3 regions of the Micromonospora sp. DSM 43699 genome follow, and region 2 is predicted to be linked to each of the others. Evidence: riboswitches for the same ligand, from Rfam matches in the RefSeq annotation. Region 2 holds a riboswitch; each other region holds the start of a gene.
The links. Region 2 has a riboswitch for cyclic di-AMP ahead of AC0AIB_RS19610 (coiled-coil domain-containing protein). Riboswitches for the same ligand answer to the same signal wherever they lie in the genome.
Positions count from the first base shown of each region.

Region 1: another riboswitch for cyclic di-AMP. It lies ahead of AC0AIB_RS08555 (C39 family peptidase); the one in region 2 lies ahead of AC0AIB_RS19610 (coiled-coil domain-containing protein).
Region 3: another riboswitch for cyclic di-AMP. It lies ahead of AC0AIB_RS12330 (C40 family peptidase); the one in region 2 lies ahead of AC0AIB_RS19610 (coiled-coil domain-containing protein).

Region 1 covers NZ_JBTMMT010000011.1:94,438-98,987, reverse strand. Annotated here, with positions in the region: gene AC0AIB_RS08570 (acyltransferase family protein) at 1-282, shown strand, start outside; gene AC0AIB_RS08565 (hypothetical protein) at 429-845, shown strand; gene AC0AIB_RS08560 (hypothetical protein) at 982-1,740, shown strand; cyclic di-AMP (ydaO/yuaA leader) riboswitch at 2,266-2,409, shown strand; gene AC0AIB_RS08555 (C39 family peptidase) at 2,714-3,568, shown strand; gene AC0AIB_RS08550 (CDP-glycerol glycerophosphotransferase family protein) at 3,641-4,550, opposite strand, start outside.
Region 2 covers NZ_JBTMMT010000040.1:48,230-52,779, forward strand. Annotated here, with positions in the region: gene AC0AIB_RS19600 (HelD family protein) at 1-1,882, shown strand, start outside; gene AC0AIB_RS19605 (cation diffusion facilitator family transporter) at 2,079-2,993, shown strand; cyclic di-AMP (ydaO/yuaA leader) riboswitch at 3,126-3,257, shown strand; gene AC0AIB_RS19610 (coiled-coil domain-containing protein) at 3,262-4,317, shown strand; gene AC0AIB_RS19615 (SRPBCC family protein) at 4,433-4,550, opposite strand, start outside.
Region 3 covers NZ_JBTMMT010000018.1:73,323-77,872, reverse strand. Annotated here, with positions in the region: gene AC0AIB_RS12335 (C40 family peptidase) at 1-905, shown strand, start outside; cyclic di-AMP (ydaO/yuaA leader) riboswitch at 1,060-1,196, shown strand; gene AC0AIB_RS12330 (C40 family peptidase) at 1,209-2,249, shown strand; gene dcd (dCTP deaminase) at 2,313-2,891, opposite strand; gene AC0AIB_RS12320 (pyridoxamine 5'-phosphate oxidase family protein) at 3,308-3,862, shown strand; gene AC0AIB_RS12315 (zinc metalloprotease) at 3,940-4,550, opposite strand, start outside.

The DNA.
Region 1 (4,550 bases), on a different contig from region 2:
TTCCTGGTGGTGAACCTGGTGCTGGCCGCAGCCCTGCACCGCTGGGTGGAGACGCCGATGATGCGCCGCCTCGCCCCCCGCCGCCGTACCCCACCCGCGCCGCCCACCCCCGACGGCGCTGTACCCGAGGGCGCTGTCCCCGGCGGTGCTGCTCCCGGCGGTGCCGACTCCGGCGGCGTGGTCGCCTGCGGCGCTGCCGCCGTGCCGGGGCCGAGAGACGCCGGCGACGGGTCGCGCGACGGGCGTCCCGTCGAGTACGCGGGACCGCGCGACCAGCACTGATCCCACTGCACCAGGTGCTCCGGCCACCCCTGCCGACCAGGGGTGTTCCCGGAAGTCCCCAGGCCGGGCGAGGGGCACCCGGTGGTCGGCGCGGCGACACGCCCGGCGGTGCTGCGGGCCGGTCACCTCGGCGGTAGCGTGGACACATGTTCCCGGCCGCGCCCGCCAGTCCCCTGTGGTGGGTCGCGCGCTGGTTGTCCCGGCTGCTGACCGGTCTCGCCGTCGCGATCGCGTTCGCCGTCGCCGGGCCGGCGCTGTCCGGCTCCGCGCTGTCCGACCCGGTGCTGCCCGACCCGGGGTCGCCCGCAGCCGCCCTGTCGATCGACGCGCCGGTGTCCTTCGACGCCGCTGCGGCCCTGTCCGCTCCGGGCGGTGGCCTCACCGGCATCCGCACCGGTGACCAGGGGGTCGACCTGGCCGGCGTGGTCGCCGCAGACCGGGTCGACGCCGTCACGCTCACCGTGCCGGCCGGTGCCGCGCGGAACGTCCCGGTCCCGCCCCCGGGGGCTACCGCCGGGCGGCTGCCCACCGTCGCCGGCCCACGGGCACCCCCGGCGGGCTGACCGCCCACGCGGGGGCCCACCCGCGACCGCCAGTGCGACGAACCTCACCCCCGCACCGCCCGGCCGGACGTCCTCCGCAACGGACCCGCCGCCGGTACGGCCTCCTCTTCCGCTTCCCGCCCGCGAGGTGCCGACCGTGAACACCGTGCTCTCCCAGTTCCTGATCGAGGTCCCGACCGCCACCGCCATCTGGTCCGCGCTGCTCGTCCTCGCCCTGACCGGGCTCACCGTCCTGGTGGCCCGGCCCGAGCGGGAGCACCCGACCGACGCCGCCGCCGTCGTGCCGCCACCCGACGCCCCGCCCCCGGTCGCCGATCTGCGCCGCTACGCCGAGGAGGTGGCCGTCGCCGCCACCGGGGCCGCCCAGACGGCGCACCGCCGTCGTACGGCCTGGCTGGCTGCCCAGGACGACCTGGACCGGGCCTGGCAGGCGTACGACGAGGCGGAGACGGTGGCCCGCCGGTTCGCCGGTGCCGGTGCGCTGCCCAGCCCGCGTACCCCCCGTACCCCCGTCGAGTACGCGGGCCGGGAACGGTGGCTGCACCAGGAGGCGGTGGCGGCGCACTGGCGGGGGGAGTTGTCGGTGGAGCGGCTGCGGGACGTCTTCGCCCACCGCGACGGCTGGGACCCGCGTCGGCACCCGGTCGAACACGAGGTGATGCTCGCCCGAGCCGTCCGCGGGGACCGGCGTACGGCGTACCGGGTCGCGGTCGGGCGGGAACGGGCGGCGTGGCGGGACGCCGAACTGGCCGCCGAGGCGGCCCGGTCCCTGGCCGTCGAGGCGTACGCGGCGGCGCAACGGCTGCGGCCGGGCCGGATTCCGTTGCCCCGCAGCGCGACGTCGGCGGCCCGTCCGGCACCCGCCGCCCGCTGGCACCCGGCCCGGGTGAACTGACCGGAGATGATCGGCTCGATGCCGCGCCGGTAGCGGTATCGGCTCGGCATGGACACCGCCACCACGGCCCCGCTTCGTCGCGGCATCGCGGTCCGGCATCGCGGTCCGGCATCGCGGTCCGGGGTCGCGGTCCGGGGTCGCGGTCCGGGGTCGCGGTCCCGTGTCGTGGTCCGGCGTCGTGGTCCGGTCCCAGCTCCGGGCCATCGGGGCTGCCTGGCGTCACGAGGGCGGAATTGTTATCCGGGCCGGCGTGGGTGGCGTCACCGTGCGTGGGGATTCGGACACCTGGTCACAGGTGGTCACATCGACTACGACGATCATCGGTGGTTGCTGGCGGAGCGTCCGGTTGTCGCCCCCGCGAGACGGACGCCCCGGTCGCCCCACGAGCGGCCAGTCGGTGCCCGAGTGCACCGGAAAACGGTGCGCCTCGACCATGTTTGCGCAGCTCACGGGGCTTGGCGAGGGAGAACCCGGCCAGTAGTGTCGCTGCGGTCCGGTGCGGTTCCCGTTCGCAGCAGGCGACGCCGCGCCGACCCGCTCAATCGTGCGAGTCACGAACCGGGGACCCACCGCACCATCTGGGGTGAATCCGCGGGCCACGGCCCGGGGTAGGGCGATCTTCCCGCCCGAATCCGTCAGCTAACCCGGTCGGCGGCAGCGGAAGGAGTTCCATCCTCGTGTACTACGACCCCACCCCCTCGGTAGTTCCGCCACCTCGGTGCCGGGGTGCCGCCGGACCGTCGCGCCTGACGCGCTGACCCGGCCGACAGCCCCCGCCGTCCGGTCTCGTCGGACGGCCCCACCGAACTGCCCGGCCTCTCGTCGGGCGGCCCACCGAGCTGCCCGGCCCCCGTCGGGCGGTCCCGACCGAACGAGCGGCCGAACACCCGATCCGCGCGTGGCGTACCGCCGCGTGCCGCTCCGGCGTGCCCGGCCGCCTCGCCCCGTGGAGGAACACCCTGTGAAGCACCACATGAAGCGACAGCTACGCCGGCTGACCACTCAGCGCCCGTACCAGCTGGTGGTCGGCTCGGCAGCGGTCGTCGTCCTGGCCACCGGCGCCGCCGCGCTGGCTGCCGGGGTCGACGACGCCCCGACCGACCAGCAGCGTTCGACCGCCGTCGCCGAGACCGCCCCCCGCCTCGACGACGTCGCCACCCGCGCCCAGGCCCGGGTCGCCGCCCCCGCCCCGACCAGCCCGTCGGCCACCCCCACGGCCAGCCCGTCGGCGAGCCCCACCCCATCACTCCGGGTCACCAGGGCGAAGACCAGGGCCACCGCCAACCCGGACCTGACCCGCACGGTGGCAGCTCCGAAGCCGCCGTCGTCGAAGGTCCTCCGCTACGAGTACCAGGCGCAGACCACCTACTACTACTGCGGCCCGGCGGCGGTGCGCAACGCGCTCAGCGCGGCCGGCATCGAGCGCAGCCAGGACGACCTCGCCGCCCAGTTGGGCACCACCGAGATGGGCACCAACTCGGCCGAGGACACCACCCGGGTGCTCAACGCCGTGGTGAAGGGCGACCCGTACCGGACCCGGATGTTCGCCGGCACCCCCAGTGACGCGCAGGCCGAGCGGCTGCGGGCCGACGTGGTCGCGACGGTCACCGACAAGCGGGCCGTGGTCGCGAACGTGGTCGGGGACGTCACCGATCTCGACGGCGGCTGGCACTCCTTCCCCGGCGGCCACTACGTCGCCGTGGTCGGCTACCAGGACAACGGCCGTACCGTCCGGATCGCCGACTCGGCCGACCCGTCGCTGCCGGCGTACTGGGTCAGCGTGACCACCCTGGCGAACTGGATCGCCACCCGGGGCTACTCCGCCTGACCGCCCGCCGCGCGTCGGCCGCAAGGTCGCGCTCGGACATGGTTGTAGTGGCCTCCTTCTCGAGGGAGGCCACTACAACATGGATCGAGCACGATCTTGCAGCGAGCGGTCAGGCTCCAGCTCCCGGCGGGCGGCGTCGAGGAAGCCGTCGGCGTACGCGTCGGCGGGGAAGTCGCCCAGGTAGCGACGGCGGGTCTGCCAACGGGCCGCCGCCAACGGGTCGGTGTCCAGCAGCCCGGTCAGCACCTCGTCCAGGTTGGCCATGTCCCGGCGCAGCACGTAACCGGAGCGGGCCAGCGGGAAGCGGGTCAGGAACTCGTCGCCGTCGACACCCAGGTCGGTCACCGCGTACGGCTTGCCCGAGTAGAGGTAGTCGGAGATGACCCCGGAGACGTCGGAGACCAGCGCGTCGGAGCGGTTGACGCAGTCGGTCAGGCTCAGCTCCCGACTGGCCGCCGCGCCCCACAGGTGCTGCCGGCCGGTGCGGGTCCGGTCGGCGGCGAGCAGCTCGGTCAGCCGCGCCAACTGCCGGGCCGAGGCCGGGTTCTGCCCGGTGTACGGGTGCGCCCGCAGGATCACCGTGGCGCCCCGGTCGAGCAGCCGGCGCAGCATCGGCTCGGCCACCGGCAGCGAGCAGTAGTTGGCGTCGGCGTGGTGGCCGGTCCAGGTGGGGGTGTAGAGCACGGTCGGGGCGGTCAGTGGCCGCACCTCCCGGCGTACCTCGATGGCCTCGACCTGGGGGCGACCTACCACGACGAACTTCTCGGCGGGGATCTCCACGCCGGCCCGCGCGTACCGCTCGATCGCCGCCGGACCGGCCACGAAGATCTTGTCGAAGATGGCCGAGACCGGGTTGGCGCTGGGCGCCTTGTCGCTGTCGCCGTGGTGCAGTTGCACGTGGGTGAGCTGGGTGAACCGGATGCAGTGGCTGTTCTTCGCCCCGTGGTTGACATAGAACGCCACCCGCAGGCTGGGCACCAGC
Region 2 (4,550 bases):
GCTGGATCTGCGGGACCGGCAGGTGCTGCACGTCGGCCGGCTCGGGGTGCGCGGGGAGAACGCCGAGACGCTTGTGGTCGACTGGCGTGCTCCGGCCGCCGCCGCCTTCTACCGGGCCACCCCGGCCGACCCGCTGGGGGTGGTGCGGCGGCGCACCATCAGCTCGTCGGCGGAGAAGGTCACCCGGATCGAGGACGAACTGCTCGACCCGGAGGCCGCGCCGCCGGACATGCCGGTGGTCGGCGACGGGGCGTTGCTGGCCACCCTGTCCAGGGCGACCGGGCGGGGCATGCGGGACATCATCGCCACCATCCAGCGGGAGCAGGACGAGGTGATCCGCTCCCCCGCGGCGGGTGTCACGATCGTCTCGGGTGGGCCGGGCACCGGGAAGACGGCGGTGGCCCTGCACCGGGCGGCGTACCTGCTCTATGCCGACCGCAGCCGGTACGCCGGCGGCGGCATCCTGGTGGTGGGTCCGTCGGCGGTCTTCGTGGAGTACATCGCCTCGGTGCTGCCCTCGTTGGGCGAGGAGACCGCCACCCTGCACTCCCTGGGTTCGCTGTTCCCCGGGATGTCGTCGACCCGTACCGACGAGCCCGAGGTGGCGGCGGTGAAGGGTTCGCTGCGGATGCGGCGGGTGCTGGAACGGGCGGCCCGGGACGCGGTGCCGGACAGCCCTCAGCAGCTGCGCCTGCTCTACCGGGGTGCGTTGCTGCGGTTGGAACGGCAGGAGCTGGACCGCATCCGGGACCGGGCGTTGCACCGGGGCGCCCGCCGTAACGAGGTGCGCCGCGCCGGCTTCGACGGGGTACTCGCCGCGCTGTACACGCAGGCCCGCCGGCTGGCCGTCACCGGCCTGCCCGAGCAACGCGCCTTCGAGGACGAGATCATCGACCGGCCGGAGTTCCGGGAGTTCCTCAAGGCGTGGTGGCCCCGGTTGCATCCCCGGCACGTGCTGGGTTGGCTGGCCCACCCGGATCGACTGCACCGGTACGCGACAGGCATCCTCTCCCGGGCGGAGATCGCGTTGCTGGTGAGGGCGTACCGGTCGTTGGACACCGAGGGGTTGACGGTGGCCGACGTCGCCCTCCTCGACGAGCTGGACGCCCTGCTGGGCAAGCCGGTACGCCCGAGGAAGGCCAACCGGGATCCGTTCCAGCTGGCCGGCGGGGTGCGGGAGCTGAGCACCTTCGGTGAACGGCAACGCGCCGCCCGGGCAGCGGACCGGGAGCGACCGGAGGACTACCGCGACTACGCGCACGTGGTGGTCGACGAGTCGCAGGACGTCTCGCCGATGCAGTGGCGGATGGTCGGCCGGCGCGGTCGGCTCGCCTCCTGGACGGTGGTGGGCGACCCGGCGCAGACCGCCTGGACGGGCGACCAGGAGGAGCTGGACCGGGCCCGGGACCAGGCGCTGGGCCGGCGCCGTCGGCACCGGTTCACGCTCTCCACCAACTACCGCAACTCCGCGGAGATCTTCGCGGTGGCGGCGGCGGAGATCCGCCGGCTCTACCCCGACCTGGAGCTGCCGAGCGCGGTGCGGTCCACCGGGGTGGACCCGGTGGCGCTGAACGTCCCGGCGACGGAGCTGGCCCCGGCGACGCTCGACGCGGTGGACGCGTTGCTCGCCGAGGTGGCGGGGACGGTCGGCGTGATCACGCCGGTGCCCCGCCGGGACGAGGTCGCCGGCTGGTTGGGCGACCGGGGCGGGGCGCGGCTCCAGGTGGTGAACAGTCTCCAGGCCAAGGGCATGGAGTACGACGGGGTGGTGCTGGTCTGCCCCGGCGAGATCCGGGCCGATCCGGGCTCCGGGGTACGGACGCTCTACGTGGCACTTTCCCGGGCCACCCAGCGCCTCACCACCGTCGAGCCGACGGGCTGATCCACGGGCTGACCCGCCGGCAGCCGGTCCCGACCTCTCGACGCGGCCCGGGACCGGCCCGCCCTGTCCGCGACCGGCCCGGCCCGGGCCGCCCACGCCTGGCCCCCACCTGGCCGGCTGCCGGGCTGTCACTTGCACACATAGCGATGTGAGCATAGATTGGATCGGGTTCGCGGCGGCGACGGAAGGTGTGGACGTGGGCGCAGGTCATGACCACAGCGCGACGATCAGCAACGCCGCACACCGGCACCGCGGCCGGCTCTGGGCGGCGTTCGGGCTGCTCACCGTGCTCATGCTGGTGGAGGCGGTGGCCGCCTTCGGCACCGGCTCACTGGCGCTGCTCTCCGACGCCGGGCACATGTTCACCGACGTGCTCGGCATCGGGATGGCGCTGGCGGCGATCACCGCCACCCGGCGGGCCGAGCGGGATCCGCAGCGCACCTTCGGGCTCTACCGGTTGGAGGTGCTCGCCGCGCTGGCCAACGCCGTCCTGCTCAGCGGCGTCGCCGTCTATGTACTGATCGAGGCGGTACGCCGGTTCGGCGAACCGGCCGAGGTGCTGGCCGGCCCGATGCTGGTGGTGGCGGTGCTCGGCCTGCTGGCCAACCTCGTCGCGTTCGGCCTGCTGCGCGAGGGCGCCAAGGAGAGCCTCAACCTGCGCGGGGCGTACCTGGAGGTGGTCGGCGACCTGCTCGGCTCCCTAGGGGTGATCGTCGCGGCCCTGTTGATCGCCGGCACCGGCTGGTGGTGGGCGGACCCGGTGGTCGCCGTGGCGATCGGCGTGTTCATCCTGCCCCGCACCTGGCGACTCGGGCGGGCGGCGGTGCGCATCCTGGTGCAGGCCGCCCCGGAACACCTCCAGGTGACTGCCGTGCACGACCGGCTGACCGCCGTACCCGGCGTCGCCGAGGTGCACGACCTGCACGTCTGGACGCTCACCTCCGGGATGGACGTCGCCTCGGCGCACCTGACCATGGCCCCCGACGCCGAGGTCGGCACCGTGCTGGCCGCCGCCCGGGAAGCCCTGCGGGAGGATTTCCACATCGAGCACGCCACCCTGCAGATCGAGCCCGGCGCGGCCCCCGGCGCCTGCGGCCCGACCCACTGGTGATTAGCTTTTTATCCCATTCAAACCTTTTAGCAGTATTCACTCTCGTACCCTCAGTCACGAGGTAGGCAAGTGTCACACGCGTACCGGTAGGCTCGGCTCCGGCCTCCGCCAGGCGGCGCCCACCGGCGCCGGCGGTGGCCGCCGCCTAATCGCCCACCAGGGCGAACCGGGGAACCATGTTCCTGGGGTGCATCCGCGTCAGCGGTAGGGATCTTCCGTCCCGAACCCGTCAGCTAACCCGGTCGGCGGCTGACGGAAGGACATTCGCATGCACGTACGCACCACCACGCGGCTACTGGCCGCAGTCGTCACGGCACTCGCCCTGGGCGTGTCGTCCGCGCCGTTCACCCCGGCCGTCGCCGCGCCCGTCACCCGGCTCGCCGCTCCCGGCGACGACGAGGGCGGCACCCCGGCACTGCGGGACCAGCTGGACGCGGCGAGCAAGGGCTGGGTCGACGCGAAGGCCGCGCTGGAACGCTCCACCAAGCGCCAGCAGGAGTTGGACGGCCAGCTCAAGTCCATCGAGGCACAGCTGGTCGTGCAGACCGGCAAGGTCGGCGAGATCGCCGGCGCGGCCTACCGCACCGGCCGTCTCGGACCAATGTCCGCCCTGCTCAACAGCAACAGCCCGGGTGGCTTCCTGGACCGCGCGGCGGCGCTGGAGACCGTCGCGGCCCGGGAGGACCAGGAACTACGCACGATGATCGAGACCCGGGACCAGGCCACCCGGACCCGGGCCGCCGTGAGCCGGGAGATCACCGAACAGCGCAAGCAGGTCGCCACCATGGGCAAGCGCAAGGAGCAGGCCGAACGCGCGCTGGCGGTGGCCGCCGCCGACAAGCCGACCCCCACCTCCCGGGACTCCGGCAGCTCGGACGGCACGTCCAACAGCAACGCCAAGGGAGCAGCCCGCAACTCCGACGGTTCCTGGCCGTCCGAGTCGTGCAGCGTCAACGACCCGACCCCGGCCAACGGCTGCATCACCCCGCGTACGCTCAACGCCCTCCAGCAGGCCAAGGCGGCCGGTTTCACCAGGTACGTCTCCTGCCACCGGCCCAGCGGTTCCGGTGAGCACCCCAAGGGCCGGGCGTGCGACTTCGCCGCCCAGAAGAACGGGTTCGGCGGGGTGGCCAGTGGCGGCGACCGGACGTACGGCAACAACCTGGCCGCGTACTTCATCCGCAACGCCGACCGGCTCGGCGTGCTCTACGTGATCTGGTTCAAGCGGATCTGGCTGCCGAGCAGCGGATGGAAGTCGTACAGCGGGGGCAACGGCGACCCGTCCAGCGACCACACCAACCACGTGCACCTGTCGATGATCTGAGCTGTCCCGGTGGCCCGTCGGCAACGGCGGGCCACCGGAACTGTCCCGCCCTGGGATCGCCGCCCCCAGGTCACCGGCCCGCCCAGCCGACCGCCGGCGCAGGTTGCCGGCCCGCTCAGCCGACCGTCGGCGCATCGCCGGGGCGGCCGTCCAGCGCCGCCCCGAGCCGGCTGGCCAGCCCCAGGTGGGCGGCGCGGGCCTGTCGGAAGGCGTAGCCGAACAACGGCGCCGGC
Region 3 (4,550 bases), on a different contig from region 2:
CCGTCGGTGCCGGGATGCTCGTCGCGCCGGCGCATGCCGCGCCGACACCCGAGGAGATCGAGGCGGCCCTCGACAAGCAGTGGGAACAGCTCGAACCGACCATCGAGAGCTACAACAAGGTCCGGGCCCAGCTCAAGGTCAACCGCAAGAAGTCGGCCGAACTGCAGAAGAAGATCGAGCCGCTGGCCCTGCAGAGCGAGCTGGCCCTCGGCCGGGTCGGTGACCTCGCCTCCCGCTACTACAAGTCCGGCCCCTCGCAGGAGTTGAGCGCGCTGCTCACCACCAGCAAGCCGGGCACCCTCGCCGCGCAGCTGACCATTCTGGACCGCCTCGCCGCCGAGCAGCGCAAGGAGGTCGAGGCCGTGCTCGTGGTGCGTCGCAAGTACGACGCCGAGAAGCAGAAGCTCGACACCCTGATCGCCGCCGAGGTGCAGCAGGAGAAGGACCTCGCGACCAAGAAGACCAAGATCAACGCTGAGATCAAGCGGCTCCAGGCGTCTATGCCGAAGACCACGGTCAAGGTGAACGGCTGCCCGACGATCAACGGCGTGGTCAGCTCCGCCGCCCGTACCGCGATCCAGGTCGCCTGCCAGCAGGTCGGTGACCCGTACGTCTGGGGGGCCACCGGGCCGAACTCGTTCGACTGCTCCGGGCTCACCCAGTTCGCCTACAAGGCGGCCGGCATCTCGCTCACGCACTTCACCGGCGCCCAGTGGAACGAGGGCAAGGCCATCCCGCGCTCCGAGGCCCGCCCCGGCGACCTGGTCTTCTTCTTCAGCGACCTGCACCACGTCGGCCTCTACCTGGGCAACGACATGATGGTGCACGCCCCACGGACCGGTAAGCCGGTCCAGGTGACCAGCATCAACTACATGCCGGTGGCAGGCTTCCGCCGACCGGGCTGACCAGCGCAGACGCAACCCCCGGCCCCGACGGGCCGGGGGTTGCGTGCTTCCGGACGGAGAGTGTGCCGGCCCGGCGGGTTGCGGATCGATAACGACCGTCTCTACTCTGGTCAATCGTCGGTCGGCATCAGGTCCGCCCCACCCGGGGTGGCGTCGGCCGGCACCGCCGAGTCGCCTCCGGGCGAGCCGGGGACCCAGGTACGCCGGGGTGAATCCGCGACCACCGCGGTAGGGCGCTCCCTTCCCGCCCGAACCCGTCAGCTAACCCGGTAGGCGGTCGAGGAAGAAGGAGCCCCGAGCCCGGTGGCACACCATGCCCCGCGGCCACCGTCGCGCCGGTCGACCCAGGTCGTCCGGGAGACGGTCGCGCCGCGCCCACGCTGGTCCCGCTTCACCACGACTCTCACCGCCCTGACCGCTGCCCTGGTCGTGCTGACCGGTGGCGCCACGCCCGTCCACGCCGACCCCTCGGTCGCCGAGATCGAACGACAGATCGACCAGGACTGGAACAAGCTCGAACCCGTCATCGAGCAACACAACGCCACCCGCGCCGACCTCGCCGCCAAGCGCCGCCAGGCCGACGCGCTCGGCAAGCGGATCGCGCCGTTGCAGCGCCGGGTCGACCAGGCGATGAACCAGGTCAGCGGACTCGCCGTCCAGGCGTACAAGGGCGAGAACATGTCCACTGTCAACGCCCTGCTGGGCAGCCACGACCCGAGCCAGGTGGTCGAGCAGCTGGGGTTGCTGGACCGCTTCGCCAGCCGCCAGCAGCGCGAGGTGCGGGCCGTCGCCGAACTGCGCGACGAACTGGCCGCGACCAAGGCGCCGTTGGACGAGATGGTCGTCCAGCTGACCCGTACCGAAGCCCAGCTGGCGGCGAAGAAGAAGCAGATCAACACCGAGATCGACAGGTTGCAGAAGCTGCGCCTCACGGTCTACGGCAACGGCGGCGGCGGGCCGCTGCGCCCGGCCCCGTGCCCGGCCGGCTACCCCGGTGGCCCGGCCGGCACAGCAGTCAAGTTCGCCTGCGCCCAGATCGGCAAGCTGTACGTGTGGGGTGCGGCCGGCCCGAACAACTTCGACTGCTCCGGGCTCACCATGGCCGCCTGGTCGAAGGCCGGGGTGTCGCTGCCGCACAACGCCCGGCAGCAGCGCCAGGTGACCGACCGGGTGAGCCGGGCCGACCTGCGCCCCGGCGACCTGGTCTTCTACTACGCCGACCTGCACCACGTCGGGATGTATGTCGGGGACGGCTGGGTCGTGCACGCGTCGCAGTCAGGTCAGCCGATCAAGATGAAGCGGGTAGACGACGGACCGGTCCACAGCTACGGCCGCCCCGGCTGATCCCACTCGCGTCCGGGCCCCCGCCAGGGGCCCGGACGTGGCGTGCCCCCGGTCAGGGTGCGCTCAGCGGGTCGGCCAGGTGCGCCAGTTCTGCCAGGACCGGCTCTGGGTCGGCCCGCGCTGACCCTGGTAGCGCGACCCGTAGACCTCGGAGCCGTAGGGGTGCTCGGCCGGCGAGGAGAGTCGGAAGATGCAGAGCTGGCCGATCTTCATGCCCGGCCAGAGCGTGATCGGCAGGTTGGCCACGTTCGACAGCTCCAGCGTGACGTGGCCGGAGAAGCCCGGATCGATGAAACCGGCGGTCGAGTGGGTGAGCAGGCCCAGCCGACCCAGGCTCGACTTGCCCTCCAGCCGGCCGGCGAGCTGGTCGCCGAGCGAGATGACCTCGAGCGTGGAGGCGAGCACGAACTCACCCGGGTGCAGCACGAACGGCTCGCCCGCCGGCACCTCGACCATCGACGTCAGGTCGTCCTGTTGCACGGCCGGGTCGATGTGGGTGTAGAGGTGGTTGTTGAAGACCCGGAACAGCTTGTCGAGACGCACGTCGATGCTGGACGGCTGCACCAGACTCGGCTCGAACGGCGCCAGCGCCAGCGCGCCCGCCTTGATCTCGGAGACCAGGTCCCGGTCGGAGAGCAGCATCGGACCACCATATCGAGCGTCCCGGCCCGACCCGCCGGCCGGGCCGTCGACGCCCGCCCCGGCTGCCGAGGGGGTACGAGGGCGGGGCGGGCTCGTCGGGGCCGAGGCGCGGCGGTGGGGTGGGCTGGAGGTGTCCAGGGTGCTGCTCGCCCGGATCGTCGGGGCGGGACGAGATACTGGTCCGGCCGCTGTCGAACTGATGACGTAGACGATTCACCAAGGCTGCCGCGTACCGCGGCCTGAGGGCGAACTGGTGACCCAGCGTGGTCGCCCGTCTACCCCGGCCCGGGGATGGTCGCGTCGCCCGTGCCCTCGGCCCGGTGCGGTCCGGGCGGGACCGGCAGCCCGGCCAAAGAGGGGCCGTTCCACCTGCGTGTCGGACTGATTTTAGAACGCCTGTTCGATAGGGTTGCGGCATGGCATCCTGGTCCGCATTCGCCGCCGACGAGCCCCGACTCGCCGACGGGATCCGCCTTCTCCTCCAGCAGTACGGGCCGGGCTTCGGCTACCTGGCCACTGTCCGTGCCGACGGCGGCCCCCGGGTCCACCCGGTCTGCCCGCTGGTCACCGACGGCGGGCTCTTCTGCTTCGTCGTCGACTCGCCCAAGCGTCGTGACCTCGAACGCGACGGCCGCTACGCGCTCCACTCGTTCCCGTCGGAGGAGACCGACGACGAGGCGTACGTGACAGGCCGGGCCGAGCCGGTGACCGACCCGGCGCGGGTGGAGCTGGTGGCCGCGATCGGCCGGGCCGCACCCCGGGTCGACTGGCGGCTCTTCGAGTTCAGCGTGGACGTCGCCATGCTCACCCGCCGTGACCACGGTGGTCTGTCGAGCCCCGACGGAAAGCCCTCCACCGTGCAGGTCTGGCTGGATCCTGCGGCGGGTCGGCCCGCCGTCACGGGCGTACCCGACCAGCGGCCGTCCCGCCACGGACGGCACGGGTTCGACACCCGCCGTACCGCTGCCTGAGCCTGCAAACGACGGTGCCGGCCCCGTCCGGGAAAGGACGGAGCCGGCACCGTCGTGTCGTGTGTACCGGGTGCCGGTCAGGCGGCTGCCCGGTAGGCGGTCCAGGCGTTCACCATGCGGCTGGCCTGGCCGGCCGTGAACTGGTACATGCACGAGTCGTAGGTGTAGTCCATGAAGTTGGTGATCGGGTCCTTGCCGGTCGCGGTGCAGGTGTCCCGGCCGGTCGGGCACTCGAAGGCCGGCTCGCGCTCGGCCGGGGTGTCCGACACGCTGTCGCCCGAGCCGGAGCAGCCACCCTGGAAGGTGTGGTAGAGGTTCAGCCAGTGGCCGACCTCGTGGGTGCCGGTGTCACCCTGGTTGTAGTTGGTGGCCGCACCGTTCGGCAGCGACTCGCCGAGCACCACGACGCCGTCCATCACGTCCAGGGTGCGCTTGGGGAAGGTCGCCCAGCCGAGCAGGTCGTCGCTCAGCTCGCCCAGGTAGATGTTGAGGGTGTTCTTGCCGCCGGTGCGCAGGTTGGTCTTCATCTGCCGCTCGGCCGTGGAGCCCTGCACGATCGGGTACCAGGAGGCGTTGGTGACCCGGTTGATCTTCTGGAGCTGGAACGTGAAGCCGGTGGCCACCCCGCCGGTGGCACCGCCGTACGCCTGGTTGAGCACGTTGATCTGCGCGTTGATCAGCGAGTCGG